4 regions of the Kitasatospora sp. NPDC090308 genome follow, and region 4 is predicted to be linked to each of the others. Evidence: riboswitches for the same ligand, from Rfam matches in the RefSeq annotation. Region 4 holds a riboswitch; each other region holds the start of a gene.

What was found. A riboswitch is a leader RNA that binds a small molecule or an ion and turns the genes downstream of it on or off. The one in region 4 is predicted to bind cyclic di-AMP.
Region 1: another riboswitch for cyclic di-AMP. It lies ahead of ACIQVD_RS01880 (NlpC/P60 family protein); the one in region 4 lies ahead of ACIQVD_RS03760 (peptidoglycan DD-metalloendopeptidase family protein).
Region 2: another riboswitch for cyclic di-AMP. It lies ahead of ACIQVD_RS32110 (transglycosylase family protein); the one in region 4 lies ahead of ACIQVD_RS03760 (peptidoglycan DD-metalloendopeptidase family protein).
Region 3: another riboswitch for cyclic di-AMP. It lies ahead of ACIQVD_RS24325 (M23 family metallopeptidase); the one in region 4 lies ahead of ACIQVD_RS03760 (peptidoglycan DD-metalloendopeptidase family protein).

The regions. Positions count from the first base shown of each region.
Region 1 covers NZ_JBIVXY010000001.1:438,802-446,330, forward strand. Annotated here, with positions in the region: gene ACIQVD_RS01870 (hypothetical protein) at 1-744, opposite strand, end outside; gene ACIQVD_RS01875 (NlpC/P60 family protein) at 972-2,033, opposite strand; gene ACIQVD_RS01880 (NlpC/P60 family protein) at 2,241-3,338, opposite strand; cyclic di-AMP (ydaO/yuaA leader) riboswitch at 3,349-3,502, opposite strand; gene ACIQVD_RS01885 (C40 family peptidase) at 3,902-4,942, opposite strand; gene ACIQVD_RS01890 (NYN domain-containing protein) at 5,127-6,506, opposite strand; gene ACIQVD_RS01895 (hypothetical protein) at 6,686-6,952, opposite strand; gene ACIQVD_RS01900 (rhomboid family intramembrane serine protease) at 7,102-7,529, shown strand, end outside.
Region 2 covers NZ_JBIVXY010000023.1:11,066-18,594, reverse strand. Annotated here, with positions in the region: gene ACIQVD_RS32120 (LacI family DNA-binding transcriptional regulator) at 1-192, shown strand, start outside; gene ACIQVD_RS32115 (AMP-dependent synthetase/ligase) at 264-2,180, opposite strand; gene ACIQVD_RS32110 (transglycosylase family protein) at 2,551-3,882, opposite strand; cyclic di-AMP (ydaO/yuaA leader) riboswitch at 3,888-4,057, opposite strand; gene ACIQVD_RS32105 (hypothetical protein) at 4,525-6,702, shown strand; gene ACIQVD_RS32100 (sirohydrochlorin chelatase) at 6,899-7,529, opposite strand, start outside.
Region 3 covers NZ_JBIVXY010000011.1:207,784-215,312, reverse strand. Annotated here, with positions in the region: gene ACIQVD_RS24355 (MFS transporter) at 1-950, opposite strand, end outside; gene ACIQVD_RS24350 (MerR family transcriptional regulator) at 1,029-1,400, shown strand; gene ACIQVD_RS24345 (class I SAM-dependent methyltransferase) at 1,358-2,122, opposite strand; gene ACIQVD_RS24340 (sensor domain-containing protein) at 2,472-3,170, opposite strand; gene ACIQVD_RS24335 (GNAT family N-acetyltransferase) at 3,383-3,952, opposite strand; gene ACIQVD_RS24330 (hypothetical protein) at 4,003-4,815, shown strand; gene ACIQVD_RS24325 (M23 family metallopeptidase) at 4,887-5,705, opposite strand; cyclic di-AMP (ydaO/yuaA leader) riboswitch at 5,716-5,865, opposite strand; gene ACIQVD_RS24320 (YiaA/YiaB family inner membrane protein) at 6,107-6,397, shown strand; gene ACIQVD_RS24315 (alpha/beta fold hydrolase) at 6,570-7,448, shown strand; gene ACIQVD_RS24310 (TetR-like C-terminal domain-containing protein) at 7,448-7,529, shown strand, end outside.
Region 4 covers NZ_JBIVXY010000001.1:865,205-872,733, reverse strand. Annotated here, with positions in the region: gene ACIQVD_RS03785 (amino acid permease) at 1-1,329, opposite strand, end outside; gene ACIQVD_RS03780 (biotin transporter BioY) at 1,606-2,202, shown strand; gene ACIQVD_RS03775 (ribose-5-phosphate isomerase) at 2,274-2,759, shown strand; gene ACIQVD_RS03770 (PP2C family protein-serine/threonine phosphatase) at 3,011-4,213, shown strand; gene ACIQVD_RS03765 (hypothetical protein) at 4,608-4,802, shown strand; cyclic di-AMP (ydaO/yuaA leader) riboswitch at 5,174-5,325, shown strand; gene ACIQVD_RS03760 (peptidoglycan DD-metalloendopeptidase family protein) at 5,331-6,341, shown strand; tRNA gene ACIQVD_RS03755 (tRNA-Gly) at 6,486-6,559, opposite strand; tRNA gene ACIQVD_RS03750 (tRNA-Pro) at 6,720-6,793, shown strand; gene tig (trigger factor) at 7,035-7,529, shown strand, end outside.

The sequences.
Region 1 (7,529 bases), 430 kb from region 4:
GCGTCCGGCGTCCCGGTAGCCGGTGTAGTCGGCGACGCCCTCGGAGAGCCACAGCGGCGTCCAGGACCTGGTGTCGGCCCGGGTGGCGACGTGGGTGGCCTCGTGGGTGACCACCACCCGGCGGCCGAGTTCGCTGAGCTGCCGGTACGCGTCGGGGTTGACCACGATCCGGTCGGCGGGGGCGTGCACGGGGGCGCCGCCGACCGCCAGGGTGACCGCCGCTATGCCCTGGTAGGCGTCCGCGGAGACGTCCATCCGGCGGGCGAACTGCTGCTCGGTGAGCGGCAGTTCGAGTAGCAGCCGGCCCGTGAACGGCCCCCAGACCGCCTCCACCGCGGGCACCGCCCGGTCCGCCAGCTCGGCCAGCGCGGCCAGTTCCGCCGCCTCGCCGAGGCCGAGCACCAGGCCGCGCCTGCCCTCCGCGGTCCGGACGGTGCCCAGGTCCCAGGGCGCGGCCGCGCCGGTCGGCACCTCCCGGGCCACCCGCCAGCCGGCCGCCTCGCGCACCAGCTCGACCTGCCGCTCCAGCAGCACCGGGTAGTCGTCCACCCCGGCCAGCCGGTAGCCCAGCTCGGCGCCGACCCGCACCCGGTCCGCGTCGGCGGGCGGCTCGGCGAAGGAGGTCAGCTTCAGCGCGTACGCGGCGAAGCGCAGCCCGGCGGTCCGGGTCAGCAGGTCCCGGTCGGCCTCCTCGGCGCCGTCCGCGGAGCCCGCCAGCAGCCCGGCGGTGTCCCGGCCGGCCACCGCGCGGGCCCGCTGCTCCAGCAGCCGTACGGCGGTCTCCCGCAGCCCGGGCGGCGGCGCGGGCGGCGCGGCGGGGGCCGACCGGGCGGGCCGGACCGGCGGGAGCGAGAGCTGGGCGGCCCCGGCGGCGGCCAGCAGCAGGGCGGCCCGCCGGGACAGCGGAGCACCGGCCCGGCCCGGCCCGGTGGCCGTCGCCGGGTCGGTGACCAGGGGCTCGTCGACGAGGCTCAGACCCGCACCACCGTGTTGACCGGCATCGCGCCGACGCTCTCGTAGCGGACCCGGGCCCCGGGGTAGGGGGCGTGCACGACGACGCCCCCGCCGGCGTACATGCCGACGTGGTGCCTGTCGCTGTAGAAGATCACCAGGTCTCCGGGCCGGGCTTCGGCGAGGCTCACCCGCCGGCCGGCCGTGGCCTGTCCCTGCGAGGTCCGCGGCAGGGTCACTCCGGCCTGCCGCCACGACCAGTACATCAGACCGGAGCAGTCGAAGGTGCCGGGGCCGGTCGATCCGTAGACGTAGGGGGAGCCGATCTTGGAGATGGCGGCGGCCAGCGCGGCGGCGGCCCGGTCGGAGGAGGGCGGCTGGTCGCCGAGGTCGATCCGGTCGGTGCCGCGGGTGGCGCGCTGCCGGGCCGCCCGGGCGTCGTCGGCCGTCAGCCGGGCCCGCTCGGCGGGGGCGAGGCCGTTCAGCAGCCGCTGGGCCTTGGCCAGCCGCTCGCGGACCTCGTCCTTGGCGGCGGACAGCCGCTGCCTGGCCTGCTCCAGCTCGTCGAGCTTGGCGCCGGCCTCGTGCCGCCGCTCGTCGAGCCGCCGGGCCCGCTCGGCCAGCTCGCGCAGCCGGTCGCCCTGCCGGGCGGTGGCCTGTTCGAGCGAGCGGGCGCCGGTCAGGTAGCCGGCCGGGTCCTGGTCGAGCATCAGCCGGACGGCGGGGTCGATGCCCTGGGACCGGTACTCGGCGGCGGCGACGGCGCCCAGGTCGCCGCGCATCCGGTTGAGCTCCTCCTGCCCGGCGGCGACCTGGTCCTGGAGGGCGCCGGCCTCGGCCTGGAGCCGCCGCTGCTGCTCCAGCGCGGCGTTGCACTGCTCGGAGGCCCGCTCGGCCTCCTCGTAGAGCTGGTCGACCCGGGCCTTGACCTCGCCGCGGTTGGGCGGGTCGGCGGGGCTGAGCGGGGCCGCGGCGGCCCCGCCCACGGTCAGGCCGAGCGCGCCGGTGGCGGCGGCGGTGAGCGCCAGGGCGCGGGCGAGGCGCTGGACGCCGGGCAGTGGGGTGCGGCGGGGCACGGACACGCGCGACGGCTCCGTTCTGCGGCCGGCCTCCGCCGCCGCCCGCGGTCGGACGGCCGTCCTCGCGGGGGCCCGGGGGCAGAGGTTAGCGATTCCGACCGATCCAGTCCAAACCCTGACAGCACCGAATATTTGACCCCTAATCGGGCATCCGAACGAGAGCGGCCCGGCACCCCGTGCGGGGTACCGGGCCGGGGCCTCGACGGAGCGTCAGATCCGGACGATCCGGTTGATCGGCATCGCGGTCGCCGACTCGTAGCGGACCTGCGCGCCGGTGTGCGGGGCGTGGATGATCTGCCCGTTGCCGACGTACATGCCGACGTGGTGCTGGTCGCCGTAGTAGATGATCAGGTCGCCCGGACGGGCGTTGGCGATGTTGGTGCCGAGGCTGGTGCCGGCCCCGGCCTGCGCCTGCGAGGTGCGCGGGATGGACACCCCGGCCTGCTTGTAGGCCCACTGCATCAGCCCGGAGCAGTCGAAGGTGCTCGGCCCGGCCGCGCCGTAGGAGTACCAGCTGCCCAGCTTGGAGGCCGCCGCGCCGACCGCGTTGCCCGAGAAGCTGGAGGACGCCGGGGCGTTCAGCTCCGCCCGGCCGCTGTCGCGGGAGGCCCGCTGCTGTTGCTGCTGCTGTTGCTGCTGCTGCGCGGAGTCGGCCTTCGCCTTGGCGTCCGCGGCGGCCTTGGCCTCGGCGGCGGCGAGCTGCTCGCGCTCCTGCTGGGTCAGCGTGTTGAGCAGCTCCTGGGCCTTGGCCAGCTTCGCCTGGACGTCCTCCTTGTCGGCCTTGAGGGCCTTGGTGGTGGTGTCCAGTTCGGCGAGCTTGGTCTCGGCCTCCTTGCGCTGCGCGTCGAGCTTGGCCTGCTCGTTCTGGAAGGTCTTGAGCAGGTCGGCCTGGGTGGAGCCGACCGCGTTCAGCGCACCAGCCTGGCCGAGGAAGGTGTCCGGGCTGCTGGAGAGCATCAGCTGCATGGTCTGCGGCATGGTGCCGGTGCGGTACTGCTCCGCGGCGATGCCGGCCAGCGACTCCCGGGCGGAGGTCACCTGCTCCTGCTGCCGGGCGAGCTGGTCCTGGAGCTGGCCGACCTGCTTCTGCAGGTCCTGCTGCTTCTCGACCGAGGCGTTGAGCGCCTCCGTCTTCACCTCGGCCTGCTCGTTGAGCTCGTCGACCTGGGCCTTGACCTGGTCCTTGGTCGGCGCCGGGTCGGCGTGCGCCCCGCCCTGGGCGGAGAGCGCCACGGCAGCGGCGGCGGTGGCAGTGAGAATCGAGACCCGGGCACGGCCGACGGGCTTGGGACGGCGATGGGACGCCACGAAGGCGGACTCCTTCTTCCTCACACCGCCTACCGGGTGAGCTGACGGGTTCGGGCTGGAAGAGATGCCCTACGGCGCTTCACCGACCGCGCGCGGCGGTCGGCCCGGCGCCGATTCACCCCGGGGGAACGTGGTTCCCCGGCTCCGTTCGACAGCACCCCCGCAGGGGTATCCCCGTCGGCAGACCCGGTGTTGACGGTCTGCCCGCTGCGTCACGGACTCGGCGGCGACCTCCGCCGCCGCCCCCCTTGGGCGATCGACACTGCGGTGGTCGAAGCACGACCCTAGTAACCGATCCGTGATCCGTTCAAATCCTTGTCGGAAAAAAATCTGATTCTGAATCAAATACCTCGACACTTATGACCGAACGTGATCGGTTCACTACCCAGCACGGAGCAATTCTCACCCTGCGGCCGGAAAACACCACACCCGGGCGTGTCACGGATCACAGCAGGATCCCGACCCGCCCGGGCGTGTCACAGTGCGTCAGTTGTCGCCCGGTGAGGCGTTTGTCCGATTCGCCGGGCCGTCGATCAGCCCCGGCCGGACCCGACCCGCCCCGGTCAGACCCGGCGGATGGTGGAGATCGGCAGGGTGTCGACCTTCATCGTCTTCACCACGTCACCGGTGCGCGGCGCGTGCACCACCAGGCCGTTGCCGATGTACATGCCGACGTGGTGCCGGTCGCCGTAGTAGATGACCAGGTCGCCGGGCTGCGCGTTGTGCCAGTCGGTGCCCACGTTGGTGCCGTAGCTGCCCTGCGACTGCGAGGTGCGCGGCAGCGAGACGCCGGCCTGCTTGTACGCCCACACCATCAGGCCCGAGCAGTCGAAGGTGCTCGACCCGGTGGCGCCCCAGACGTACGCCGAGCCCTGCTTGCCGAGCGCGGCCGCCACCGCGGTCGCCGCGTAGCCGCTGGCCGGCGGCAGGGTGGACGGGTCGACCCGGGAGGCGCTGCGCGAGGCGGTGCCGCCGCCGGAGCCGCGGAGGATGGAGGCGCGGTCCGCGGCGTTCAGCTTGGAGAGCAGCTTCTGCGCCTCGGCGAGCTTGGCGTTCACGTCGTTCTTGGCGTCGTTGAGCGCCTGGGTCTGGCTGTCCAGCTCCTGGAGGACCTGGGAGGCCTCCTGCTTCTGCTGGTCCAGGCGGCGCTGCTGGTCCTTGAGCGACTTGAGCGTCTCGGCCTGGGTGCTGGCCGCCTGCCCGAAGGAGGTGGCCTGGGTGAGGTACTGGTCCGGGTTCGAGGAGAGCATCAGCTGCATCGACGGGTCGACGCCGCCCTGCCGGTACTGGTCGCCGGCCACCGCCGCCAGCCCGGAGGCCAGCTCGGTCAACTGCTCCTGGCCGCGGGCCACCTGGTCCTGCAGGTCGTCGGCCTGCTTGCGCAGCTGGTCGGCCCGCTCCTTGGCGCCGTTGTACTTCTCGGCGGACTGCTCCTGCTCCTCCAGCAGCTTGTCGACCTGCGCCTTCACCTCGTCCTTGTTCGGCTGGGCCGGGGCGGCGTGCGCGCTGGCCTGGGCCGTCAGGGCGACCGCGGTCGCGGCGGCAGCGGTGAACACGGAGATCCGCGCACGGCTCGGCTGCTTGGGACGGCGGTGGGAGGCCAAGGGGGAGCTCCTTCTTCCTGCTGGACTCACCCCGACGAGTGATGGTCCGGAATATAGGTTTGACGCCAGACCCTAGTGAAGTCCCTGCCTCCGCGTCCACTCCCGGGGGCTTCCGGATGCCCGCCCCCGCCCCCTTTCACGGGACCGTCACACTCCGGCCGCCCGGGGGCCCGCTGACCGCCCCTCAGCTGCGCGCCAGCCGGTTCAGCAGCAGCACCGAGGCCACCGGCCGCGCCCCCGCCGTGCGGACCCCGTCGGCGACCTCCCGGTCGGCGGAGACCACCACCACCGGACGGCCCTGCGGCTCGGCCCGCACCAGCCGGCGGATCAGCTCGTCCGCGGTCTCCCCGGTCCGGCTGAAACGCACCCGCACCCCGCGCGGCGGGGCCATGATCACCGGCACGTCCAGGTCCTGGCCGTCGAACACGCAGGTCACCTCGGCCTGGGTGCGCTGGGCCAGCATCGCCAGCCCGCCCAGCAGCCGCATCCGCTGCTGCTCCAGCGGCAGTTGGGGGTAGCCGGTCTTGGTCACGTTGTAGCCGTCCACCACCAGGTGGACCTGCGGGATGGCCAGCAGCTGGTCCAGCAGCGCCGGGTCGTCCTCGGCCAGGCCGCGCCGGGCCACGTCGTGCGGCGAGGCCGAGCCGGGCTCCACCGCCTCCACCAGGTCGGCCGGGCGCAGCGCGGTCACCGGCAGCGCCAGCTCGCGCTGGAGGCCCTGGGCCGACTGCAGCACGCTGTCCAGCAGCAGCCGCAGCCGCATGTCCTCGACGCTGCGGCCCTCCCGGGCGGTGCGCCGTCCGCTCTCCACCGCGGCCTCCAGCTCGGCGACCCGGTGCCGCAGCCGCCGGGCCTCGCTCTCGGCGGCGCTGCGCTCGGCGGCGGCGGCGGCCCGCGCCTCGGCCAGCTCCCCGGCCAGCCGGCGGTTCTCGGCCTGCGCCCGCCGGGTGTCCGCCTCCAGCGAGCGGACCTTCTTGCGCAGCGACTCCGCCTCCCGGCGCACCCCCTCGGCCTCGGCCCGGTGCCGCTCCAGCTCGCCGCGGGCCGCGGCCCGGGCCTCGGCCAGCTCCTCCTGGAGCTTCTCGGCCAGCCGGGCGGCCTCGGCGGCGGCGCCCTCGGCGTCGACCCGCTCGGCCTCCTCGCCGGCCTCCTCCACCAGCCGGGCCCAGCCGGACGGGCGGACCAGGTAGGCGGCGGCGGCCACGTCCATCGGGTCGGCGGCGGCCGGGACGGCGCCCGACTCCAGGGCCTGCACCAGGTCGGGCTGGCCGAGCCGCAGCCGTTCGGCTATCCGGACCCGGAACGCCGGGTCCGACTCCAGCGCGGCGGCCAGCGCGGTCCCCGCGTACTTGGCCCGCCGGGCCGGGGTGAACTTGGCGTACGGGCGCAGCGAGGCGGGCAGCTCGCCCGGGGCGATGCCGCCGAGCGCGTCCGAGGCGATGCCGACCACCCGCCGGCGCACGCCCTCGGGCAGGGGGCGCCCGGCCGTCTCCGCCGCGTCGTCCCGGGCCGGGGCGGGCGCGGTCCCGTCCGGGCCCGCCGGCGCGTTCGCTGCCTCCGCCACTGTCCTCGGCTCCGATCCTGGTCCTGGCGGGCCCTCCCGGCGGGTGCCGGGCGGGTGTTGGTGTCCGCCGCTGCTGCCAATTGTCCCGTCTACCGTGCCGCTCCGACAGCACCCCGCCGACGAGTGCGCCCCGCGCCCCCGTCCGGGCCGGACGGGAACGCGGGGCGGTGGGGACGGCGTCAGCCCTGCTGGGCCCCGCCCTCCGCGGACTCCTCGGCGCCGGGGCGGGCCACCAGCTCGACCTGGTCGACGGCGTTGCACCAGCGGCAGCGCACGGACTCGATGGTCTCCGCGAGCACCTGGGTCTCCTCGACCTTGGACTCGCCGGAGAGGTCGAAGTGCAGGAAGTCGGTCACCCGGGACGAACGGGTGACGTCGAACCGGGTCAGGTTGCCGCACAGGGTGCAGCGCCAGCGGGTCTCGGCGGTCGGCGCGGCAATGCTCATCAGTGGTCCCTCTCGGCTGGTCCCGGTTCCGGGCCTCCAGCCTATTGCCTGCCGCCGGACGGGCGGATCACCGGTCCACAGCCCGGACGCTCACCCGCCCGGAGCAGCGCCCGGTGTCGCGGGTGCGCCCCCGAGGAATGCTGACCGGCATGGTGCTCTCCGCCCCCGCCCGGGCCGGTTCGCCGGCGGCCGAGCGGGCCGCCCGCACCCCGGTCGCCAGCTACCTGCTGATCGCACTGGCCGCGCTGGCCATGCTGCTCGGCCCGTCCGGCCCGAACCCGCTGTACGGCAGCGGCGACGCCCGGGCCTGCGCCGAGCAGCGCTACGAGCACCGCTGGGGCGCCGTCCCGGCCGAGCTGCTGGGGGGCCGTCCGCTGACGGCGGCCCAGCTGTCGGCGCTCCCCCCGGCGGCGCCCGGCTGCGTGCTGCCGGCCACCCCCGGCAAGATCCCCGAACTGTCGGTGCTGACCGCGCTGTTCGTCCACGCGGGCTGGCTGCACCTGGTGGGCAACCTGCTGTTCCTGTTCGTCTTCGGCCCGGCGGTGGAGGCCCGGCTGGGCCGGGTCCGCTTCCTGGT
Region 2 (7,529 bases), on a different contig from region 4:
GACTCCCCGTTGATAGCGTTCACCGAACCGCCGCTCACCACCGTCCGGCAGCCGGTCGAGGCGATGGCCACCGCCGCCGTCGACGCCCTGCTGGAGGAGGTCGGCGGGAACCCGGCGCAGCGCTCCGAGTTCATGTTCCAGCCCGAGCTGGTGATGCGCGGCTCCACCGGGTCGGGCCCGCGCAACGGCTGAGGCGCCCCGCACGGCTGGAGGCGCCCCGCACGGCGCGGCCCCCGGGAGGACCACCTCCCGGGGGCCGTCCGCTACGCGTAGAGCTGCTCGACGTCGCGGCGGTAGGCGGCGCCGACGGCCTGGCGGCGCACCTTCAGCGAGGGCGTCAGCAGGCCGCGCTCCTCGGTGAAGTCGCCCGCCACCACCCGCGCCCGCCGGATCGACTCGGCGCGCGAGACCGTCGCGTTGACGCCCCGCACCGCCTCGGCGAGCGCCGCCAGCACCGCCGGGTGCACCGGGACGGCGCTGCCGACGTCCACGCCGCCCGACGCGGCGGGCGCGGCGGGTGCGGCGGGCGGGTCGAGCGCGAGGAAGCGCTCCACCGCCTCGGCGTCCAGGGTGAGCAGCGCGCCCACGTACGGGCGGCCGTTGCCGACCACCAGGGCCTGGCTGATCAGCGGGTGGCCGCGCAGCCGGTCCTCCAGCGGGCCGGGGGAGACGTTCTTGCCGCCGGAGGTCACCAGGACCTCCTTCTTGCGGCCGGTGACGGTCAGGTAGCCGTCCTCGTCCAGCCGGCCCAGGTCGCCGGTGGCGAACCACTGCGGCCGTCGGGGCCGCGGCGCGCCCAACTCGTAGTAGCCGTCGAAGAGCTGACCGCCGGACAGGAACACCTCGCCGTCCTCGGCGATCCGCACCGCGCTGCCCGGCACCGGCTGCCCGACCGTGCCCGGACGCGGCCGCAGCGGCGGGTTCACCGTGGACGGGCCGCTGCTCTCGGTCAGCCCGTAGCCCTCGTGCACCAGCACGCCCGCGCCCGCGAAGAACAGCAGCAGCTCCGGGTCGATCGAGGAGCCGCCGCTGATCGCGTACCGCACCCGGCCGCCCATCGCCGCCCGCACCCGCCGGTACACCAGCGCGTCGTACAGGCCGTGCGCCAGGCGCAGCGGGAGCGGCACCGGGCGGCCGCCGGCCAGCGCGTCCAGCTCGGCCCGGGCGTGGCGCACCGCCACCGCGGCCGCCCGGTCGAACACCTTCACCGCGCCCTTCGCCTGCGCCTCGGCCCGGCCCAACTGGTGGATCTTCTCGAACAGGTAGGGGACGCCGACCAGGAAGGTCGCGCCGAAGGAGGCCAGGTCCGGTCGCAGGTCGGCCGGTTTCAGGGAGGGGCTGTGGCCGATCCGGACCCGGCCGTACACGCAGGTCACCTGGATCATCCGGCCCAGCACGTGCGCCAGCGGCAGGAACAGCAGGGTGCACGGCGCCCGGCCGGTCGCCTCCTCGAAGACCGGCCCCAGCAGGGCGTGGCAGTTCGCCGCCTCGGTGAGGAAGTTGGCGTGGGTGAGCAGGCAGCCCTTGGGGCGGCCAGTGGTGCCCGAGGTGTAGATCAGCGTCGCCTCGTCCGCCGGGCCCCGGGCCCTCCGGCGGCGGTCCAGCTCCTCGGCGGGGACGGGGCGGCCGAGGGCGGTGAGCTCGCCGACGGCGTCCTCGTCCAGCCGCCACAGCGGGACCGTGCCGCCGGTGCGGGCGATCGCGACGGTCAGCACCTCGGCGGTTCCGGCGTCCTCCGCGAGCGCCAGCACCGCCCCCGAGTCCCGGACGATCCACTCCGCCTGCTCCACCGAGGAGGTCGGGTACACCGGCACCACGCACGCGCCGGCCGCCCAGGCGGCGAAGTCCAGCAGCGTCCACTCGTACCTGGTCCGCGACATCAGCACGATCCGCGCGCCGGGGCCCACCCCGACCGCGACCAGGCCGCGGGCCACCGCCGCGACCCGGTCCGCGAACTCCCGCGCCGTCACGTCCCGCCAGGAGCCGTCCGGTTGACGGCGCGTCAGCACCACCGCCTCCGGTGCGGCCTCCGCGTTGCGGAACGGCAGGTCGCCCAGGCTCCCGTCCTCGGGCGGTGGCACCAGGTACGGGGACCGGGCCTCGACGACCCGCCCGCCGGTGCGGAGCACCTCGACGGATGGGCGGGCGGCGCGGGCGGCCCGGGCGAGGGGGTGTGCCATGAGCGAACTCCCTTGGGTGGGGTGGGGGTTCGCCCAGGGTAGGTACTCGCCGGTAAACTTACTAGACGGTAAGTTACTTGACAGTCACGGAGGTTGCGGGCTCCGGGGCGCCCCGGTCGCCCGCCGGGGGGTCAGCCCTCTGCCGCGGCGGGGGCCCGGGGAGGAGGCGCTCGCCGTCCCGGCGGCCGGCGGCGCCGACGCGCACCATCACCTCCAGGGCCGGGTCCGCGTCCGGCGTGATCGTCGTCTTCGCCACGGTGCTGCTCCCCGGGCGTCGGTCGTCGGTCGTCGGGCCTTCTCGGGCCGAGGACAGGCCGCTGCCCCCGGGGCCGACCAGGGTCCCCGGGGGCAGCGGCGGTCGTGCCCGCGATCAGACGCGGCCCGCGAAGTCGGGGGCCCAGTTGGCGACGGTCTCGGTGCGGACGCCGGCGCTCGGGTTCGCGGCCTCGACGTACTTGCCGTCGCCGACGTACAGGGCGACGTGGTAGACGCCCGAGTTCGAGCCGTTGTTCGACCAGAACAGCAGGTCGCCCGGCTGCAGGCTGTCCAGCGAGACGCGGGTCGAGTAGTCCGCCTGGTCGGCGGCGACGCGCGGCAGGCTGATGCCGGCCTGGCGGAACGCGGCCTGGGTCAGGCCAGAGCAGTCCCAGCCGCCGTTGCCGGTGCCGCCGTAGACGTACGCCTGGCCGACCTTGGACAGCGCGAAGTCGATCGCGGCGGCCTTGGAACCGGTCGCCTTGGCGGCGGTGGTGGTGGTGCCGGCGGTCGTGGTCGCCGCGGTGGTGGCGGTCGACGCGGTGGCGGTCTGCGTCGAGCCGGTCGACGACTTCGCCGGGGCGCCGGACGGCTTGGCGGAGGAGCGGTTGTTCGTCCAGGACGAGCCCTGGGCGGCGGAGGACTTGGTGGCGGACTTGGTGGCGGAGGGCTTGGTGGCCGGCGCCGACTGCTGCGCGGTGGCGGACCCGCCGAGGGAGAGCTGCTGACCCGGGTAGATCATGTCCGGACCCTCGGTGAGGACCGAGCGGTTCAGGTCGTACAGCTTCTGCCAGCCGCCGTCGACGTGCTGGTTCTGCGCGATCGCGGACAGCCAGTCGCCCGCCGCGACGGTGTAGGTGCCGGCGGCCCGGTCGGTGGTGGCGGCCGGGGCGCTCTGCTCGGCCTGCGGCTGGGCCTGCGACGTGCCCTGCGACGTGCCCTGCGACCAGCCGTGCTGGGACTTGCCCTTGCCGCCGGACTGCGGCTGCGACTGCTGGGCCTGCGGCTGCTGGGTCTGCGACTGCTGGGTCTGGGCCGGGGCCTGGGTCTGCGCGGAGCCGGAGGTGTTCACCTCGGGGGCGGCGCCGCCCTTGGTGAGGCCGGCCTGGATCGAGCACACCGGCCAGGCGCCGGGGCCCTGCGAGGCCAGCACCTTCTCGGCGACGGAGATCTGCTGGTCCTTGGTGGCCAGGTCGGCGCGCGAGGCGTACGCGGTGCCGCCGAACTCCGCCCAGGTGGAGGCGGTGAACTGGAGGCCGCCGTAGAAGCCGTTGCCGGTGTTGATCGACCAGTTGCCGCTGGACTCGCACTGCGCGACCTTGTCCCAGGTCGAGACGGTGGCCGCGGAGGCGACGCCACCGGTCAGGCAGGGGATCGTGAGTCCGATGCCGACGACACCGGTGGTGGCGATCAGGCGGCGGGCGCGCTTGGCGCTGATGGGCAGCATGAAGAAGCGTTCCTCTCCCACGCCTGCGAGGTGAGCTGTCGGATTCGGGCTGGAGTTGCCCGGCCGCGCGCACCGTGTGGTGCGCCCGGCTTCACCCCAAGCCCCGTGCGGTCCTTCGACCGCCCGGGGCGACTTACCTGGTTCCCCCGCCCCTGCCGTGGTGCGTTGTGCATGAGCCGGCCCACCCGGCGGCAGGACTCGGCGTCCCGGGTGAGCTGGGTCCGTGTGTCCACGAACGTGGGCAGGAGATTAAGCGGAATTCAGCGGAATCCGCAAATGCCGGTGACGGGCGTCACAGGGCTCGGAATGGGCGATCAAGGAATGTCCGGCGAACTCCCGGACGGGTGGCGGAACCTGGCCGGGCGTCAGCCGATAAGCGATCTTGTGTCCGTTTTATGGCTCTATGTCGAGTTGTGGGTGAATATTCATGTTTGGCGGCATTCGGCGTGGGTCATTTGCCTGGTTGGGGCGGTATGTCCATCCGGTGGGTGCCGTGCGGGGCGCCCCGACGTGGGCGTCGAACAGGTGGCTGACCGTACGTCAGAATGCTTAAGCGAAAGGGAACCGGCCGCTTTCCGGCGGTCGTTCCGCCTATGCTTCCCCCGACGAATCTGGGTCGCGGGCCCCGGAAAGGCGGTCGTGGTGGAACAGCAGCGGAACGGCGAGCAACCCCCGGCGCGGCACCGGCGCCCGCCGGTCGGGCGGCGCAGGATGCTGACCTGGCTGGCGGTCGGGACGGCGACGGCGCTCGGCGGGGGAGTGGTCCTGCGGCAGTCCCTGGCGGGGGCCGACGAGCCCGCCGCCCGGCCCGGGCCGCTCGGCGTCGGCACCGGCGCGCCGCCCGGCCACCAGCACGGCACCGCCGCCCCGCCGCCCGCGTCCGGCAGCCCGCAGCCCTCCGTGCCGCCCCCGGTGCTGGACGGCGGCGGCCGCAAGTGGTCGGACGCCAAGGGCTGGGGCGGCAAGCCGCCGGGCCCCGGCAGCGCGGTGCGGATCACCGACAAGGTGGTGCTGGACGCCGACGCCGAGGTCGGCTCGCTGCTGGTGGAGCGGAGCGGCTCGCTGGTCTTCGCCGCGGACCGGACGCTGACCCTGGCCAGCGCGGGCAACGTCGAGGTGCGCGGCGTCCTGGCGCTGGCCCCCGACGCCGCGCACACCCACACCCTGCGCTTCCCGCACGTCGACGAGCGCCGCTTCGCGGGCGGCGGCATGACCGTCGTCGACAGCGACACCGGCCTGTGGGTCACCGGCCAGGGCTACCTGCGCCTGGACGGCGCCCCCCGCACCGCCTGGACCCGGGCCGCCACCGACCTCGGGCCCGGCGACACCGCGCTGAAGCTGGCCGCCGCCCCCGAGGGCTGGCAGCCCGGCGACGAACTGGCCGTCACCCCCACCGCGCCGCCCGACACCGAGGACTTCTCCACCGCGTACGACCTGGTGACCGTCGCGCGGGTCGACGGCGCCACCGTCACCCTGACCGCCCCGCTGCGGCACGCCCACCCCCGGGTGGCGCTCGGCGGCGGCGCGACCTTCGGCGCGGAGGTGCTCAACCTCAGCCGCAACGTCCGGGTCGAGGGCACCGCGCAGGGCCGGGCGCACGTCCACCTCACCTCCAGCCGCCCGCCCGACGTCCGGCACGCCGCGCTGCGCTGGCTCGGCCCGCGCGCCGACGGCAAGGACACCTGGGAGGGGAAGCCGGTCACCGAAGCGGTGCTGGGCCGGTACGGGCTGCACTTCCACATGCTGCTGGACACCTCGCGCGGCACCGTGGTCGAGGGCGTGGTGGTCCGCGACACCGGCAGCCACGCCTTCGTGCCGCACGCCAGCCACGGCATCACCTTCCGCGGCTGCATCTCCCACGAGACCTGGGAGGACGCCTACTGGTGGGACGGCCCGATCGACACCCGCACCCCGCAGGGCCCGTCCGACGACATCGCCTACGAGGGCTGCGTCGCCTCCCGCACCGTCTTCGAGCCCGACCCGCGCGGCTACCGGCTCACCGGGTTCAGCCTCGGCGCCGGGACGGGCTCCTCGGCCCGGGACTGCGTGGCCGTCGGCGTCCAGGGCGCCACCGGCGCGTCCGGCTACGAGTGGCCGGAGACCAGCGAGGGCGTCTGGACCTTCGAACGCTGCCTGGCGCACAACAACCTGGAGAACGGCGTCTTCGTCTGGCTGAACGCCGAGCACCACCACACCGTCACCCAGTACGCGGCCTACCACAACGGCGGCTGGGGCATCGAGCACGGCGCCTACCTGAACGACTTCGACTACACCGCCTCGGTGCTGTACGGCAACGCCGCGGGCGGCGTCGCGGTGCACGCGCTGGGCCGCGACCGGGGCACCGTCCTCGACGGGCTGCTGATCGACGCCGCCGGGCAGTCCGACTACGCGGTGACCACACTCAAGCACCAACTCGCCGGGGAGCCGGTCACCCTGAGCCGCAGCCGGCTGACCGGCTACCGCAAGGCCGGGGTGGCGTTCCGGGCCACCGACGACGGGAAGCCCGACGACATCGCGGTGCTGGACTGCGAGTTCGGCGGCCCGGCGGGCAGCGAGCTGTGGCTCGACCCGGAGTCGCCCGACCCGACCCGCATCCTGTTCCGCCCGGCCGGGCAGGCGCAGACCGTCGCGCTCGGCAAGGGCGGGGGAGGCGGGGGCAGCGGTGGTGGCGGCGGGAGCGGGGGGCAGGGAGCGGCGGGCGGCCGGTGGAACGCCGTCACCGCGCCGGCCGAGGCGCCCGTCCCGCCGCGCCCGGTGGCCCTGCCCGCGCTCGCCTTCACCGACAGCGCGCCGCGGACCGGGCGGATCACGGCGGGCTGAACCGGCGCGCGGGCCGGGCGCCGCGGGCACCGCCGCAGGCTGCCGACGGCTCGGCCCGCAGGTCGGTGCTGTGCCGGGGCCGCCGTCCCGGTCGCGGAGCGGGGGAGTGGCGGGCCGCAGGCCGGTGGCGGGGAAGCGCGACGGGCGGGAGCGCGTCGATTCGCTGCTCCCGCCCGTCGCGGTCCGTGGGCCGGGGTCAGCGCGCGGCGTGCGCCCCCGAGCTGGTGCGCTGCTGCTCGGCCGCGGCCTCGGCCGCCTCCAGCTGCTCCTGGGTCGGCTCGGGGAGCGCGGCCAGGTAGGCGGAGGCGATCAGCTGGCCCACCGTCGGGTAGGCGCCGATCGGGGCGGCGCTCGCGCAGCCGGTCTCCTCGGCGGCGGTGGCCAGCAGTTCGGGGTCGGCCTCCGGGCCGATCACCAGCGGGGCCAGCGCCGGGCGCTCGGAGCCGGTGGCCCGCAGGTGCGCGACGGCCGCGGCGACCGAACCCGGCACGTCCAGCGCGGCCGGGACCACGGGGACCGCCAGCCGGGAGGCCAGCAGCACGCCGGTGATGCCGGCCGAGGCCGCCGCCTCCTCGCCGCCGACCGTGGTCAGCACCACGCCGTCGGCGGCGGTGGCGATGGCGAACAGCCGGGCCCGGTCGGCCCGGGCCAGCCCGGCCTCGGACAGCCGCACGTGCACGGCCTCGGCCAGCAGCGGGTGCGGGCCCAGCGGGTCCAGCACCCGGGCGCCGGTCTCGGCGGCCAGCTTGTGCAGTTCGGGCAGGAAGTCGTGCGGCCCGGGCACCAGCGGGACCACCAGCGGTGCGGGCAGGCCCGCCTCGGCGGCG
Region 3 (7,529 bases), on a different contig from region 4:
AACAGCGGGGCGGCGCCGCCCCAGCCGAGGCCCCAGAGCGCGGCGGCAAGCAGCACCAGGGGTGCGGCGGGCGCGGGCAGCAGCAGGAGGGCGACGGCGGCGAGGAACGCGGTGCCGGCGGCCAGCGTGAGCCGCCGCAGCCGCCGGTCGACCAGCGCGCCGGTGGCGGCGAGCCCGACGACGGCGGCCAGGCCGAGGACGAGCAGCAGCAGGTCGCGGCGGTCGGCCGCGCCGTAGTGGTCGAGCAGCGCGGCGATGTAGGTGTAGAGCACGTTGTGGGCCAGGACGTACGCGGCGGTGACGAACAGCACGGGCCGCACGCCGGGCAGGCGCAGGGCGGCGCGGACGGGTTCGGGGCGGCCGGAGCGGCGTCCGGGGGCGTCGGGGACGGCGGCGGCGATCCACAGCAGCAGGGCGGCGGCGAGGACGGCGACCAGCGCGAAGGTGGGCCGCCAGCCGATCAGCCGGCCGGACCAGGTGCCGAGCGGGATGCCGAGGGAGAGCGCGAGCGGGACGCCGATGCCGGTGACGGCGATCGCCCGGCCGTGCAGGGCGGGCGGGGTCAGGCGGCGGGCGTAGCCGACGAGTTCGGCCCAGATCGCGGCGACGGCGACCCCGGCGGCGATCCGGACGGCCATGGTGAGCGGGTAGGACGGGGAGAGCGCGGTGACGGCGTCGGCCAGCAGCAGCACGGCGACGGCGGCCAGCACCAGGCGCTTGCGGGACCAGTGGGCGGTGGCCCGGGCCAGCGGGATCGCGGACAGGCCGGTGGCCAGGGCGTAGCCGGTCAGCGACTGGCCCATCGCGGATTCGCCGACCCGCAGGTCGTGGGCCATCTCGGGGAGGACGCCGGCGGGCAGCGCCTCGGTGACGATACCGAGGAAGGCCGCGGTGGCCAGGGCCAGCAGCGGGGACCAGCGCAGCCGGGGCGCGGACGGGGTGGTTGCCATGCGGGTATGGTCGAACTCTGACATCGATGTGAGAGTCAAGTCCTTCCGGCGGGCCGGGGACGGCGGACGGAGGAGCCGGTGCGGATCGGTGAACTGGCGGCCCGGACGGGGGTGGCGCCCCGGCTGCTGCGCTACTACGAGGAGCAGGGGCTGCTGAAGCCGGGCCGCTCCGCGAACGGCTACCGGGAGTACCAGGAGCCGCTGGTGGAGCGCGTCCGGCAGATCCGCTCGCTGCTGGCCTCGGGCCTGTCCACCCGCACCATCCGCACCGTGCTGCCCTGCCTGACGGACGGCCAGTTCCACGTCCGGGACGCCGCGCCGGAGACGCTGGCGGTGCTGGAGCACGAGTACCGGCAACTGGCGGAGCGGGCGGAGTGCCTGGCCCGCAGCCGGGACGCGGTGGGCGCCTACCTGGGGGCGGTGCGCTCGCTGCGGGCGGCCGGGCGGTAGCCGGGGCGCGGCGGGTGGGCCGGGCGCAGCACCAGCACCCGGCCGGTGGCACCGGTGCGCAGGACGCGGCTGGCGATCCGGTGGTGGCGCAGCGCGGCGCGCAGTTCGGTCAGGTGCGGGCAGCGCCGGCCGCGTTCGTCGTACAGCGGGAAGACCCGGACCTCGCCGTCGGGGGCGGTGACCCGGACGAGTTCGCGCAGCGCGCGGAGCTGCTCGACGGGGCCGAAGACGGCCGGGTAGGCGAACAGCAGGTAGGAGCTGAGGGTGAGCGCGAAGGTGCCGTCGGCGAACGGGAGCCGGGGCAGCGCGGCGGCCACGTAGCGGTCGGGGTGGGCGGTGGCGTCGGCGGTGAACAGCCGGCGGGCGCGGTCCCAGCTGCGCAGGTACTTCTCGGGGCGGCGCAGGGCGGGCAGGTGGCTGCGGGGGTCGCGGCGGATGGCGGCGGCCATGGTCGCCCGGCCGTCGGCGGCGAGCGCGGCGAGGCGGTGCGGGCCGAGCGCGTAGCCCGGGTCGGCGGCGACCACCTCGCAGCCGAGCGCGCGGGCCTCGGCGGCGAGCGCGGCGGCCCCGCCGGGGCAGTCCAGGACGGGGCCGGGCAGCCGGGCCAGTTCGACCCGGGTGAGGCCGAAGCAGGCGCAGTACTCGTCCAGCGGCCGGGAGGTGACCAGCACCGGCGGAGCCTCCGCGGGCCGGGAGAGCCGGGCGAGGGTGGTCGGGCACATGCGGGGCCTCCGGACGTTCGACGGGCCCGGGGTGCGGCCCGGGCCCGTGGTCATCCGACCACGGGCCCGGGGGTGTCGCACGTCCAGTCGGTGCCGGGGGCGCGACCGACGCGGGAGGAGATCCGGCCGTCGACCGGTCGGCGGCGGAGGTCCGCACGACCCCGGGGAGACCGGGCCCCGACCGAAGGGTCGGCTGGCGACCGGGAAGCCGAACGGCACCCGCAGGCTCGGCCACCGGCGGAGAGCAGGGCTCGGACGGCCGACGGCGGAAACCCGACCGGCCCCGGGAGGACCGGGCACCGGCCGGGGAATCCGCCGACGGCCGCGAGGGCGAACGGCGGCTGCGGGCTCAGTCGTTGGCGGAGAGGAGGGCCCGGGCGGCGAAGCGGTGGATGCCGGTGAGGCCGCGGATCAGCTGCGGGGTGAGGAGGACGAAGACCAGGCCGAGCACGCAGACGCCGGCGATCTGCGAGGGCTCGGTGAGCTCGTAGACGTGCTGGACGCCGTGGGAGTCGCGCCAGTCGGCGACCCGGTAGCCGTCCCAGGGGGTGTAGCGGCCGAACACCCACTGGTAGGCCGGGAACAGGGCGAGCGACCAGCCGAGGCAGAAGAAGGTCACCGAGAGCGTGAAGCTGAGGATCGCCCAGGGGAGCATGACGAACTGGTGCAGCGCGGCCTTCCAGCCCGCCGGGTCGGCCAGTCGGCCGGTGATCCGGCCCCAGACGCCCTCCCGGCGGACGGTGATCTCCGGCGGAGTGGGCAGTTCCTCGCCCAGCAGGGTGCGGATCCGCAGCCGCTCGGCGGCGCCGAGGCCGCGGGCGACGGCCAGCAGCAGGGCGAGGACGGGCAGGCCGATCGCGGTGAGGGAGAGGCCGAGGCCGGCGCAGAACAGCGGCACGACCAGGGCGAAGCCGAGCACCGCCATCGGCAGCCCGCTGAGCACGTAACCGAGCTGCTGGAAGGTGCGCCGGGAGAACGGGGCGCGCCAGAACCCGGGCCGGTCGAGGTGGCCGCCGGGGCTGGTGACGGGGTACGCAGCGGTGGACATCCGCGGTCCTTCGGGTCGTCGGGCGGCCCCGCCGGTCGGCGGTGCCGGGCACGTGCTCCAATCTGCCGCAGCGGCCCGGCCGGGGTAATGACGCCTGCTGCCGAATCCGTGGTGGGGTTAACCCCCGTCCCGCCCTGCGGCCCGCTCTCCCCCGGACGCGACGGACGCGACGGACGCGACGGACGCGACGGACGCAGCGGACGCGACAGGCGCTACGGACGCGACGGCCCGGCCCACGGCGGGCCCGGCCACTCGGGGGCCAGCAGCGAGTACTGGAGCGCGTCGTGCCACCCGCCGTCCCGGTGCGACTCGGCCCGGATCCGGCCCTCGTACCGGAACCCGGCCCGGGCCAGCAGCCGGACCGAGGCGGTGTTGGCGGGGTCGCAGCGGGCCGCCAGCCGGTACAGGCCCAGGGTCTCGAAGCCGAGCGCGCACAGCAGCGCGGTGACCTCGGTGGCGTACCCGCGGCCCCAGGTGTCGCGGCGCAGGACGCAGCCGAGCTGGGCCGCGTGCCCGTCCTCGCGGGTGAGCGCGGCCTGGCCGACCGGCTCGCCCGACGGGTCGTCGACGGCCAGCCGGTAGTGCGTCCGGGGCTCCTCCTCGACGGCCTCCAGGTACAGCTCGACCTGGTCGGCGCAGTCCTCGAAGTCCCGCACCCCGAACGGGAGGTGGCGGACCGTCTCGGGGTCGCCGTGCACCGCGTGCAGGGCGGACACCTCCTCCGGGGTGTGCCGGTACTCCCGCAGGGTGAGCCGGGGGCCGCGCAGCCGGAGGGTCTCCATGGCCGCCGACCCTACCGGGCGCCGGTCCGGGGACCGGCTACCGTACCGGGGTGGACGACGACGACCTGCACCTGCTCCCCCGTACCCGCGCCGCCGATCTGCTGAGCTGGGCGGACGGGGCGGGGCTCGACCCGGTGCCCGAGCCGGCGGTGCGGACCGTGCTGACCCTGCTGGAGCTGGGCGGGGCCCGGCTGCACGAGGGCCTTCCCGAACTCACCTCCCCGGTGCTGGAGCACCTGCTCTACGAGCAGCTCCACCTGTACGTGCAGCCGGACGGCGACCCGGCGGCGTACCCGGCGGCGGTGCGGCTGCTGATCGAGTGGCAGCGGGCGGCCCGGCGGCTGAACGCCAAGCGCGCGGAGAAGCTCCGCGCGGAGGCCGACTGGCAGGGCGAGGTGCTGCTCTCCCTGCTGCGCCGCTCCGACCTGGTGACCTGGCCCCGGCTGTACGCCCTGCTGCTGCGCGCGGACGGGGTGCCGACCGCGGACCTCGGTGCGGTCCGGGCCTGGCTGGCGGCGTTCCGCGAACTCCCGGAGGAGGAGCGCTTCGCCGCCTTCGACCGGGTGCCCGGCCTGGACGGGGACGGCCACTGGGACCAGCCGGGACGGCCGCTGCTGATCGGCGTCTCCACCGACGGGGCCCGGCGGCTGCTGGAGCAGGGCCTGATGCGGCGCAGCTACCGCAACCTCGCCGAGCTGAACGCCCGCGGACTGCCGATGCCCGCCGAACTCACCGGCGCGTTCGAGGAGTTCGAGGAGGCAGTGGCGCAGGCCGCGATCGACCTGTGCGGCGAGTGGACCGTCCCGGGGCTGCCGCGGCTGCTGCTGGAGGAGTTCCCGGAGCTGGCCCCCGAGGAGTACTGAGCGGGCCGGGGAGTACCGAGCGGGCCGGGGCGGCCGGGCGCGAGAGGGCCGCGCACCGCCCCGGGCGGGGCCTAGGGCCGGAGGCCGAGGTGGTGCAGCCAGGGGAGGGGGTCGACGGGGGCGGCGCCGCCCGGGCGGACTTCGAGGTGCAGGTGGGGGGTGGTGGCGTTGCCGGTGGCGCCGACGGCCCCGAGGACGGTGCCGGGGGCGACCCGGCCGGCGGGGGCGGCGATCCGGGAGAGGTGGCAGTACCAGAGCTCGGTGCCGTCGGGGAGGGTCTGGATGACCCGGTAGCCGTAGGTGCCGGACCAGCCCGCCGAGGTGACGGTGCCGGCGGTGACGGCGGTGACGGGGGTGCCGGTGCGGGCGGCGAAGTCCAGGCCGGTGTGCAGGTGGGCCCAGTGCGCACCGGGCTGGGCGGACGGGTCGGCCAGCCGGTAGCCGGCGACCGGCAGGACGGCCTCGGCCCCGGCCGCGGTGGCCTCGGTGGCCACGGGGTCGGCCGCGGTCTCGGGCGCGGTCTCGGCCCGGCGGTCGGCGTGCTTGGCCTCCGCCTCCTGCGCGGCGGCGACCCGGGCGGACTCCTCGGTGGCGGTGCGCTGCCCGTCGGCCTGCTGGAGGATGCGGGCGGCCAGGGCGAGGCCCGGGTCCGCGGCGAGCAGTCCCTCGGAGGCTTCGTCGGCGGCGGCGACGGGGGCCGGGGCCGGTGCGGCGGCCTGGGCGGGGGCGGCGGCGAGGCCGGTGGCGCCGAGGGCGGCGGTCATCGCGGTGACGCCCAGCAGCGGTGCGCCGACGCGGGCCTGGCGGGGCAGCCGGGGCCGGACGGGTTCGGTCTCGACCGGGTGGTCGAGCAGCTGGGTGCCGGTGCTCTCGGTGTAGGTCGACGCCACGGGGGCGCGCTCCTTCCTTCCCTGCCGCCGACCGGGTTAGCTGACGGGTTCGGAGGTGGAAGGTCTCCTACGGTCGGGCCCAGGGCCGTCCCGATTCACCCCGGTGGAACGTGGTTCCCCGGCTCCCGGGCCCGACCGCGGGGGTGGGCCCGATGGATTAGGCGTGGCGCACGGTGCCGCATGGTTACGGCGTTGCCGACCGCGCTGCGTTATCAAACGTTAATCCTATGGACCCCATGATTCCAAGCGCCTACCGAGGTGCAGTGAAACTTTCCTGACGCCCTATGGGCGATTTGTGACGGTTCGCCAAGGGGCCCGGTTCCGGACATGACGGACCGTGACGGCGCGGTTGAGTATCCGTACTCACGACCCCCCGCCGCCCCCGGCGGGACCCTGGCCCCATGACCGCATCCGTGCCGCACCGCACCACCTCCGCCTACTACCTGCAGGCCGTCGCCTCTTTCGCGTTCGCCACGGCCGCCCTCGTCCTCGGGATCGCCTACCTCCCGGTCAGCGCCTGGATGCGCGCCTTCCTCGGCGTCGGCCTGCTCTACGAGATCACCTCCGCGTTCACGCTGGCCAAGGTGATCCGCGACCGCCAGGACGAGGGCGCGCTCACCAGCCGGGTCGACCAGGCCCGGCTGGAGAAGCTGCTCGCCGAGCACGACCCGTTCAAGGTCGACGGGATCTGACCGGACGGGGCCTGGCGGGATCCGAGCGCCCGGCGGGCGGGCGGCGCGGGCGGCAGGGGCGGGCCGGTGGCCGGGAGTTGACGGCTAAGGCTATTAGCCTTAGCTTTATGGCTATCGGCAGGAGCCGGGCCCTGAGCGCCCGGAGCGCCGGACGCCCGCCAGGAGGCCCGCGATGAACAGCACCCTCGGCACCACCACCCGGTACCTCGACGTCACCGGCGGCCGGATCGCCTACGACGACGCCCCCGGCCCCGGCGTCCCGGTCGTCCTGCTGCCCGGCATGCTCGACAAGCGGGCCGTCTACCGCCACCTCGCCCCGCTGCTGGGCGCCGCCGGGCACCGGGTGGTCAGCATGGACCTGCGCGGCATGGGCGAGTCCTCGACCGGCTTCACCGACCACAGCCCGGCCGCGATCGCCGAGGACCTGGCGGCCCTGCTGGACCACCTGGACCTGCGCGGCGCCGTCCTGGTCGGCAGCTCGTACACCGGCGCCAGCGTGGTCCGGGCCGCCTCGCTCGCCCCCGGGCGCACCGGCGGCGTGGTGCTGATCGACGCGTTCGTCGAGAACCTGCCGCTGAACGGCTTCCAGAAGGCGCTGTTCGGCCTGGCCGCACCGCTGGTCACCGCGTTCCCCGGGCTGTGGAGCGCGATGCAGAAGTTCTACTACCCGGGCGAGCGGCCCGCCGACTTCGACGCCTACCGGGCCGGGCTGGCCGCGATGCTCCGCGAGCCCGCCCGCAAGGCCGCGCTGCGCGGCTACCTGAGGGGCGACTCCGCGCCGGTCGGCTGGTGCGCGGCGGTCGACGTGCCCGCGCTGGTGCTGATGGGCGACAAGGACCCGGACTTCCCGCGGCCCGGGCTGGTCGCCGACCGGCAGGCCGCCGCGCTGCGCGGCCGCACGGTGATGATCGGCGGCGCCGGCCACTACCCGATGGCCAGTCACCCGCAGGCCGTCGCCGACGCCCTGCTGCCCTTCCTGGCCGGACTGGGCGGGCAGGTCGGGCAGGCCGGGCAGGCAGGCCCGTCCGACGAGAACGGGACCGCCCGCTGATGCCCCGCGCCGGACTCTCCACCGCCGCCGTGGTGGACCACGCCCTCGAACTGATCGACGAGCGCGGCGCCGAGGCGCTCA
Region 4 (7,529 bases):
CGTGAAGTAGAGCTGCACGCGGTTGGCGGAGTCCAGCGTCATCAGCACCAGCACCGCCAGGATCGCGGCCAGCGCCAGGTACGTCAGGTACGGGAACGCCCACATCCGGACCGGGAGTTCGGCCGCCGACAGGTGGCGGCGCATCCGCAGCTGGGCGACGCAGATGAACGCCCAGACCACCAGGACCGCCGCGCCCACCATGTTCAGCAGCCAGGAGAAGACGGTCTCCGGCCACCAGTAGGACAGCAGCACCGCGAGGAAGCCGAACGCGCAGGAGGCCAGCACCGCCCGGCGCGGCACGCCGCCGGAGAGCCGGGACAGCGCGCGCGGGCCGTGGCCGCGGGCGATCAGCGAGTGCGCCATCCGGGACGAGCCGTAGATGTTGGCGTTCATCGCGGACAGCAGCGCGATCAGCACCACCGCGTTCATCAGCTGGGCCGCGCCGGGGATGCCCAGCACGTCCAGCACCGCGACGTACGGGCCGGGCCGCACCACCGCCTGGTCGTCCCACGGCACCAGCGTGACGATCACCGCCATCGAGCCGACGTAGAACAGCGCGATCCGCCACATCGCGGTGCGCACCGCGATCGCCACGCTGCGCCGCGGGTCCTCGGACTCGGCGGCGGCGATGGTGACGGTCTCCAGCCCGCCGTACGCGAAGACCGAGGCGAGCAGACCGGTGATCAGGCCGCTCGTCCCGTGCGGGAGGAAGCCGCCGTGGCCGGTGAGGTTGGCCGCCCCCGGGGCGGCGGTGCCGGGCAGCAGGCCGCAGACCGCCAGCACGCCGATCACCAGGAAGGCGGTGATGGCCAGCACCTTGACCGCGGCGAACCAGAACTCGAACTCGCCGAAGTTGCGCACCGCCGCCAGGTTGGTCAGGCAGAAGAAGGCCATGAAGACCGCCACCCAGGCCCAGGACGGCACGGCGGGCAGCCAGCCGGAGACGATGCCGGCCGCGCCGATCGCCTCCACCGCGACACCGACGCACAGCAGCACCCAGAACAGCCAGCCGACGGTGAACCCGGCCCAGCCGCCGATCTCCCGGTCCGCGTGCACCGAGAAGGAGCCGGAGGCCGGGCGGGCGGCGGACATCTCGCCGAGCATCCGCATCACCAGCATGACCAGCAGCCCGGAGGCGGCGAAGGCCAGCACCACGGCCGGACCGGCCGCGGCGATCCCGGCGCCCGAGCCGACGAACAGCCCGGCGCCGATCACCCCGCCGAGCGCGATCATCGACAGGTGGCGCTGCTTGAGCCCGTGGGCCAGGCCCGCGTCCTCGGCGGCCGGCTCCCGGGCGGGCACGGTCTCGGGGGTGGGGGTGCGGGACATGCGGAGGGTTCCAGACTGTTCGGTTAGCGGACGCTTTCGCGGGGGTCCGTCCACTATTCGGCATCCGGCGGGGGCCTCCCAGGCGGGACCGCCATCCGGACGGCCGCCCGACGGACGGTGACCGCACCCGCACCCACGGTGCGGATGAGGGCTCGGTCACAGGCCGGACCCGACAAGCCGGGGCGGTCGGCTTTTGTCGCGGCCGACGCGGCGGCGGGCGCCGGGCAGCGCGTAGGTTCACAGGTGATCACCCGCATCGGACCCCCGGGAGCAGCCATGGCCATCGCCGCGCCGACACCCTCCACCGCCGTCCTCGCCGACCTGCTGCCGCAGGCGTCCACCCGGCTCGGTGCGCGCGCCCGCGACCTGGCCCTGGTGGCCGGCGGCGCCGCGCTGACCGGCCTGGCCGCGCAGCTGTCGGTGCCCGTCCCCGGCTCGCCGGTGCCGGTGACCGGGCAGACCTTCGCCGCCCTGCTGGTCGGCACCGCGCTCGGCGCCCGCCGCGGCGCCGCCGCCCTCGGCCTCTACCTGCTGGCCGGCGCGGCCGGCCTGCCGTGGTTCGCCCAGGGCACCTCCGGCGCGGGCCTGGCCACCCTCGGCTACGTGATCGGCTTCGTGGTCGCCGCCGCGCTGACCGGCGCGCTGGCCCGCCGCGGCGCCGACCGCGGCCCGCTGCGCACCGCGGGCGCGATGGTGCTCGGCAGCCTGGCCATCTACGCCGTCGGCGTGCCCTACCTGGCCTTCGCCCTGGACGTCCCGCTGTCCGAGGCCGCCCACCTCGGTCTGTACCCGTACCTGGTCGGCGACGCGCTCAAGGTGGTGCTCGCGATGGGCGCCCTCCCGCTCACCTGGAAACTGCTCGGCCGCCGCTGACGCCGCGTCACCGCCGCCGGGTCCGCGCCCCTGCCGGGGAGCGGACCCGGCGGCATGTCACACTCGTGGTCATGCGCGTCTACCTGGGCTCCGACCACGCCGGATACGAACTGAAGAACCACCTCGTCGAGTGGCTGAAGGGGGCCGGGCACGAGCCGGTCGACTGCGGCCCGCACGTCTACGACGCCGAGGACGACTACCCGCCGTTCTGCCTCCGGGCGGCCGAGCGCACCGCCGCCGACCCCGAGGCGCTGGGCGTGGTGATCGGCGGCTCCGGCAACGGCGAGGCGATCGCCGCCAACAAGGTCAAGGGCGTCCGGGCCGCCCTCGCCTGGAGCGAGCAGACCGCGGCCCTCGGCCGCGAGCACAACAACGCCAACGTCATCTCGGTCGGCGGCCGGATGCACACCCTGGACGAGGCCACCAAGTTCGTCGAGGTCTTCCTCAACACCCCGTACAGCGGCGAGGCGCGGCACACCCGCCGGATCGACATGCTGTCCGAGTACGAGACCACCGGCGAGCTCCCGCCGATCCCGGCCCACCACCCGCAGGGCTGAGCCGACGGGGGACGCCCGCCCGGGCGTCCCCCGCCGCACCCCGCACCGCAGCAAGCACGGCTCGGGCGCACCGCGCCCAACTCGCGGACGTCCGGCCCCGGTTCGGCCGCTCCGCCGGTCCGCCCGCGGAGGACCCCCGCCCCCGGACACGTCCCGGGCGGCCGAAACCCGCCGGGCCCGCCGCCCCGCGTTGCACCCGGTGCCACCCGCCCCGTCGACGCGGGCACCGGCGGTGGATAAGGTCGGTCCCCATGGCCGGCAGCGCGCGTCCCAGTGCGACGGGCCGGGACGGCGGACCGTCCCGCGAACCCGTGACGGCCCGGCTGCGCACGGCGCTGTACCGGGCCCGGCGCAGGCTGCGCCGCACCGGGGTCGACTACTTCCGCGGCGACGGCGCCGACTGGTGGGCGTTCGCCGCGCTCGCCCTGGCCGTCCCGCTGCTGGTGCTGCTCAACATCCTCGTCCCGGACTGGGCGCCGCCCACCGCCCTGGTCCTGCCGGTGCTGGCCGGCGCGCTGCTGCTGCGCCCCGGCACCCTGGTGCTGCTGTACGCCGCCGCGGCCGCCGGGCTGATCACCGAGTCCCTGGTGCACACCGGCGAGCGGGTGGCCAGCCGGCAGCCCGAGGCGTACGCCCACGGCGTCACCCCGGGCGCCGCCCTGGTGGTCGGCGCGGTCGGCGTCGCCGGACTGCTGGTCGCCCAGTTCCGCCGCCGGATCGGCGTGCCCTGGCGCGGCGGCTCCACCATGCTCTTCGACCTGCGCGAACGGATCCGGGTCCAGGGCCGCGTCCCGCAGCTGCCCGACGGCTGGCACACCGACACCGCGCTCCGCCCGGCCGGCGGCCAGTCCTTCTCCGGCGACTTCATGGTCGCCGCCCGCACCGGCCCGGTGCTCGAAGTCGTCCTCGCCGACGTCTCCGGCAAGGGCATGGACGCCGGCAGCCGCGCCCTGCTGCTCTCCGGCGCCTTCGGCGGGCTGCTCGGCTCGCTGCCCGCCCACGACTTCCTGCCCGCCGCCAACGGCTACCTGCTGCGCCAGGACTGGGAGGAGGGCTTCGCCACCGCCGTCCACCTGGTCCTCGACCTGGACACCGGCGAGTACGAACTCCTCTCCGCCGGGCACCTGCCCGGCATGCACCGGCTGGCCGGGGCCGGCCACTGGGAGGTCAAGGAGGCCGAGGGCCCGCTGCTCGGCGTCTACGACGGCGCCAAGTTCGAGGGCGCGCGCGGTACTTTGGGCCCCGGCGACGTGCTGATGCTCTGCACCGACGGCATGGTGGAGATCCCCGGCCGGGACTTGGGCGAGGGCATGGACCGGCTGATGGGCGAGGCCGACCGGCTGGTCGCCACCATCCCGGCGGCCGGGCGCCCCGGGGCCGCGGTCCGGCTGATCGACAGCGTGGCCAAGCACGTCAACGACGACCGGGCGGTGCTGCTGGTCTGGCGCCGCTGACCCCGCCGGGCGCGGACGCGGCGGGCGCGGTGAGCACGGAGCGCCCACGGAGTGTCAAACCCCGACGTTGATCTTCGGCCAATTCCCCTGGCATACCCGGCCGGTGGGCACCGACCCGGTCTGCCTGCCGGTTTGCCGCGGCAGCTGCCGCGAACCGCCTCCCGCCGACGCCCCGTCAGGACCCGTCCGCTATCGTCGCGGTCGGCGAAAATCAGTCCCACCACCCGGGTTGGGGCCCCCGGTGACGGGGCAAGTCCTTTACGCAGTCCGCACGAGCGACCACACTGAGTCCGGATGGAGTGGTGGGGACACGGGGGGCAGGGGCCGGTTTCCGCCTGGAGCCGTCGCCGGTTCCGACCTGAACCCCCGCCATGAATCGAGGAAGTGAGTCCCGGTGGCCTTCTCCGTCTCCGCCCTTGTCCTGTTCGGCGTCATCGTCTTCATCTTCATCCGCAACAAGCAGTTGAAGGGCGGACACGCCATCATCGCCGCGCTGTTCGGATTCATGCTCAGCCAGTCGACCATGGCCGGGCCGATCCAGCAGTTCCTCAACTCGATCTCCAAGGCCATCTCCGGCATCGCGGGCTGACCACCCCGTCCGGCCTCGGGGAGCACGTTCCGACGGGCGGGGGCACCCCCGTTCCGGACCGCACCGCTGCCCGCGGGTGACCAGGCTCACCCGACCCGTCACGCCAGGTCAGCGCCCAGGTGCACGCAGTGGCCGACGTCGCCCGCTGTGTGCGGTTCGTGGGCGCACCGTCATGATCCCGTACGCGCACCGCAGCCCGTCGTCGGCGGAGCGTGACCTGGCGTACCGTCAGCCCCCTCCCGATCACGGGAACGGGGCTCTTCGGCGCTTGCCAGCTCCGCGAGCCGTGGGTTTTGCTTCCTCCGCAGCCCGGACATCGGCCGGGCTGGCCATCGAGCGGAACGCCTAGTCCTGCCGCCGTTCGGTGCCGACCAGACACCACGCCACGGCAGGAGCGGGGGAACCACAGGTAGTACGCCGGGCCCGGAACGCACGGGACGGCTCGGGGTGAAGCCGCGGAGACGCGGCCGGGCAACTCTCGCCCGAACCCGACAGCTCACCTCGTAGGCGTCGGAGAGGAACAGCTTCATGTCCGTCCAGGGCAAGCACCGCAAGCCGCGCCTGACCACCATCGCCCGCATCGCCATCGCCGCCGGCGTGGTGGGTGCCGCGGTCGGCCTCCCGGTCTCCGCCGCCTCCGCGCACGGCACCGCCGACCACCAGGACGGCGGCCGCCAGTGGGCCAACGTCTCGGTCGACGCCACCCCCGTCGCCGACACCACCGGCCACCCCGCCGGTGACGCCGCCGCGCAGACCTACAAGGTCGCCGCCGGCGACACCCTCTCGAAGATCGCCACCGCGAAGAACGTGGACGGCGGCTGGGAGAAGCTCTACCAGGACAACCGCTCGGTCATCGGCGGCAACCCGAACCTGATCTACCCCGGCCAGCAGCTGAGCGTCAACGGCCAGGCCGCCCCGGCGACTTCGGCCACCACCTCCTCGGACGCCGCGGCCACCGCCGCCGCCCCGAAGGCGCAGGCCAAGACCGAGGCCCCGGCCAAGGCGAAGGCCGAGACCCCGGCTCCGGCCCCGGCCAAGGTCGAGGCCAAGACCGAGAAGTCGTCCTCGGCGAAGTCGTCGACCGCCACCGCCTCCACCGGTTCGAGCAGCGCCGGCTCCGCCGCGAGCTCCTCCTCCGGCTACGTCGCCCCCGCGCCGGGCAGCGTCACCACCGGTTACAAGGTGGCGGGCTCCAGCTGGTCCAGCGGCTACCACACCGGCATCGACTTCCCGGTCTCCACCGGCACCAGCCTGAAGGCGATCGCCAACGGCACCGTGGTCTCGGCCGGCAACGGCGGCGCCTACGGCAACCAGGTCGTCATCAAGCTCGCCGACGGCAAGTACGCCCAGTACGCGCACCTCTCCTCGATCTCCGTCTCGGCCGGCCAGTCCGTGACGGCGGGGCAGCAGATCGGCCTGTCCGGCGCCACCGGCAACGTCACCGGCCCGCACCTGCACTTCGAGATCCGCACCACCCCGGACTACGGCTCCGACATCGACCCGGTCGCCTACCTGGCGGCCCACGGCGTCAACGTCTGATCCCCGGCACCACCCCCCGGAGGCCCCGCGCGACCCACCGCGCGGGGCCTCCGGGCCGTCCGCGGGGCGGGAGCGCGGGGCCGGTGCGCCGGAGGGGGAACGGCGACGGCCCCGACCGCTGGGCGGTCGGGGCCGTCGGCCTCGTGGAGCGGGTGACGAGAATCGAACTCGCGTGACCAGTTTGGAAGACTGGGGCTCTACCATTGAGCTACACCCGCAGGGAAGCGCCCTCCGCCACCGTGCGGTGGTGAGGACTGGCCCAGCGTACCTGGTCGGGTCGGTGGATTGCACACTCCTTCCCGTTGTCGGCTCGTCCCCGGCTCGTCGATATCGCCCCGGTCGGGGGCGGGTCGACGTGTACTCTTCTGCTCGGCACCACGGGGTGTGGCGCAGGTTGGTAGCGCGTCCGCTTTGGGAGCGGAAGGCCGTCGGTTCGAATCCGGTCACCCCGACCGCGTGCGGCAGGGTCTCGTCGGCGGGCGGGGCCCTGTTGTCGTTGCGGCCCCGTCGTCGTCGCGCCCCGCCGCCGTGGTTCCGCCGCCGTGGTTCCGGGCCCCCCGGGCTCCCGGCCCCCGGTGCCGGGCACAGCCGCTTTCGTGGTACCGGTAGGATGGATCGCTGGCGGTAGTACGGACAGCAATGCAGCCCCAACCGCCTATCGCCCTGACCGCAAGCCCCCTAGGAGACCCAACCGTGAAGAGCGCCGTCGAGACTCTGAACCCCACCCGGGTTCGACTCACCGTCGAGGTGCCCTTCGAGGAGCTCAAGCCCAGCCTCGACGCGGCGTACAAGAAGATCAACCAGCAGGTCACCGTTCCGGGCTTCCGCAAGGGCAAGATCCCGAACAAGGTGATCGACCAGCGCTTCGGTCGTGGCGCGGTGCTGGAGGAGGCCGTCAACGACGCGCTTCCGCGCTTCTACACGCAGGCCGTCGACGAGGGCCAGATCGACGTTCTGGGCCAGCCCGACATCACCGAGATCGAGGGTGTCGAGAACCTGGCGGACGGCGGGGACCTCAAGTTCACCGCCGAGGTCGACGTGCGCCCCGAGGTCACCCTGCCCGAGTTCTCCGAGATCGCCGTCGTGGTCGACCCGATCGAGGTCGGCGACGAGGACGTCGAGAAGTCGCTGGAGCAGCTGCGCGAGCGCTTCGCCTCCGTCAAGGACGTCGAGCGCGCCGCCGGCGAG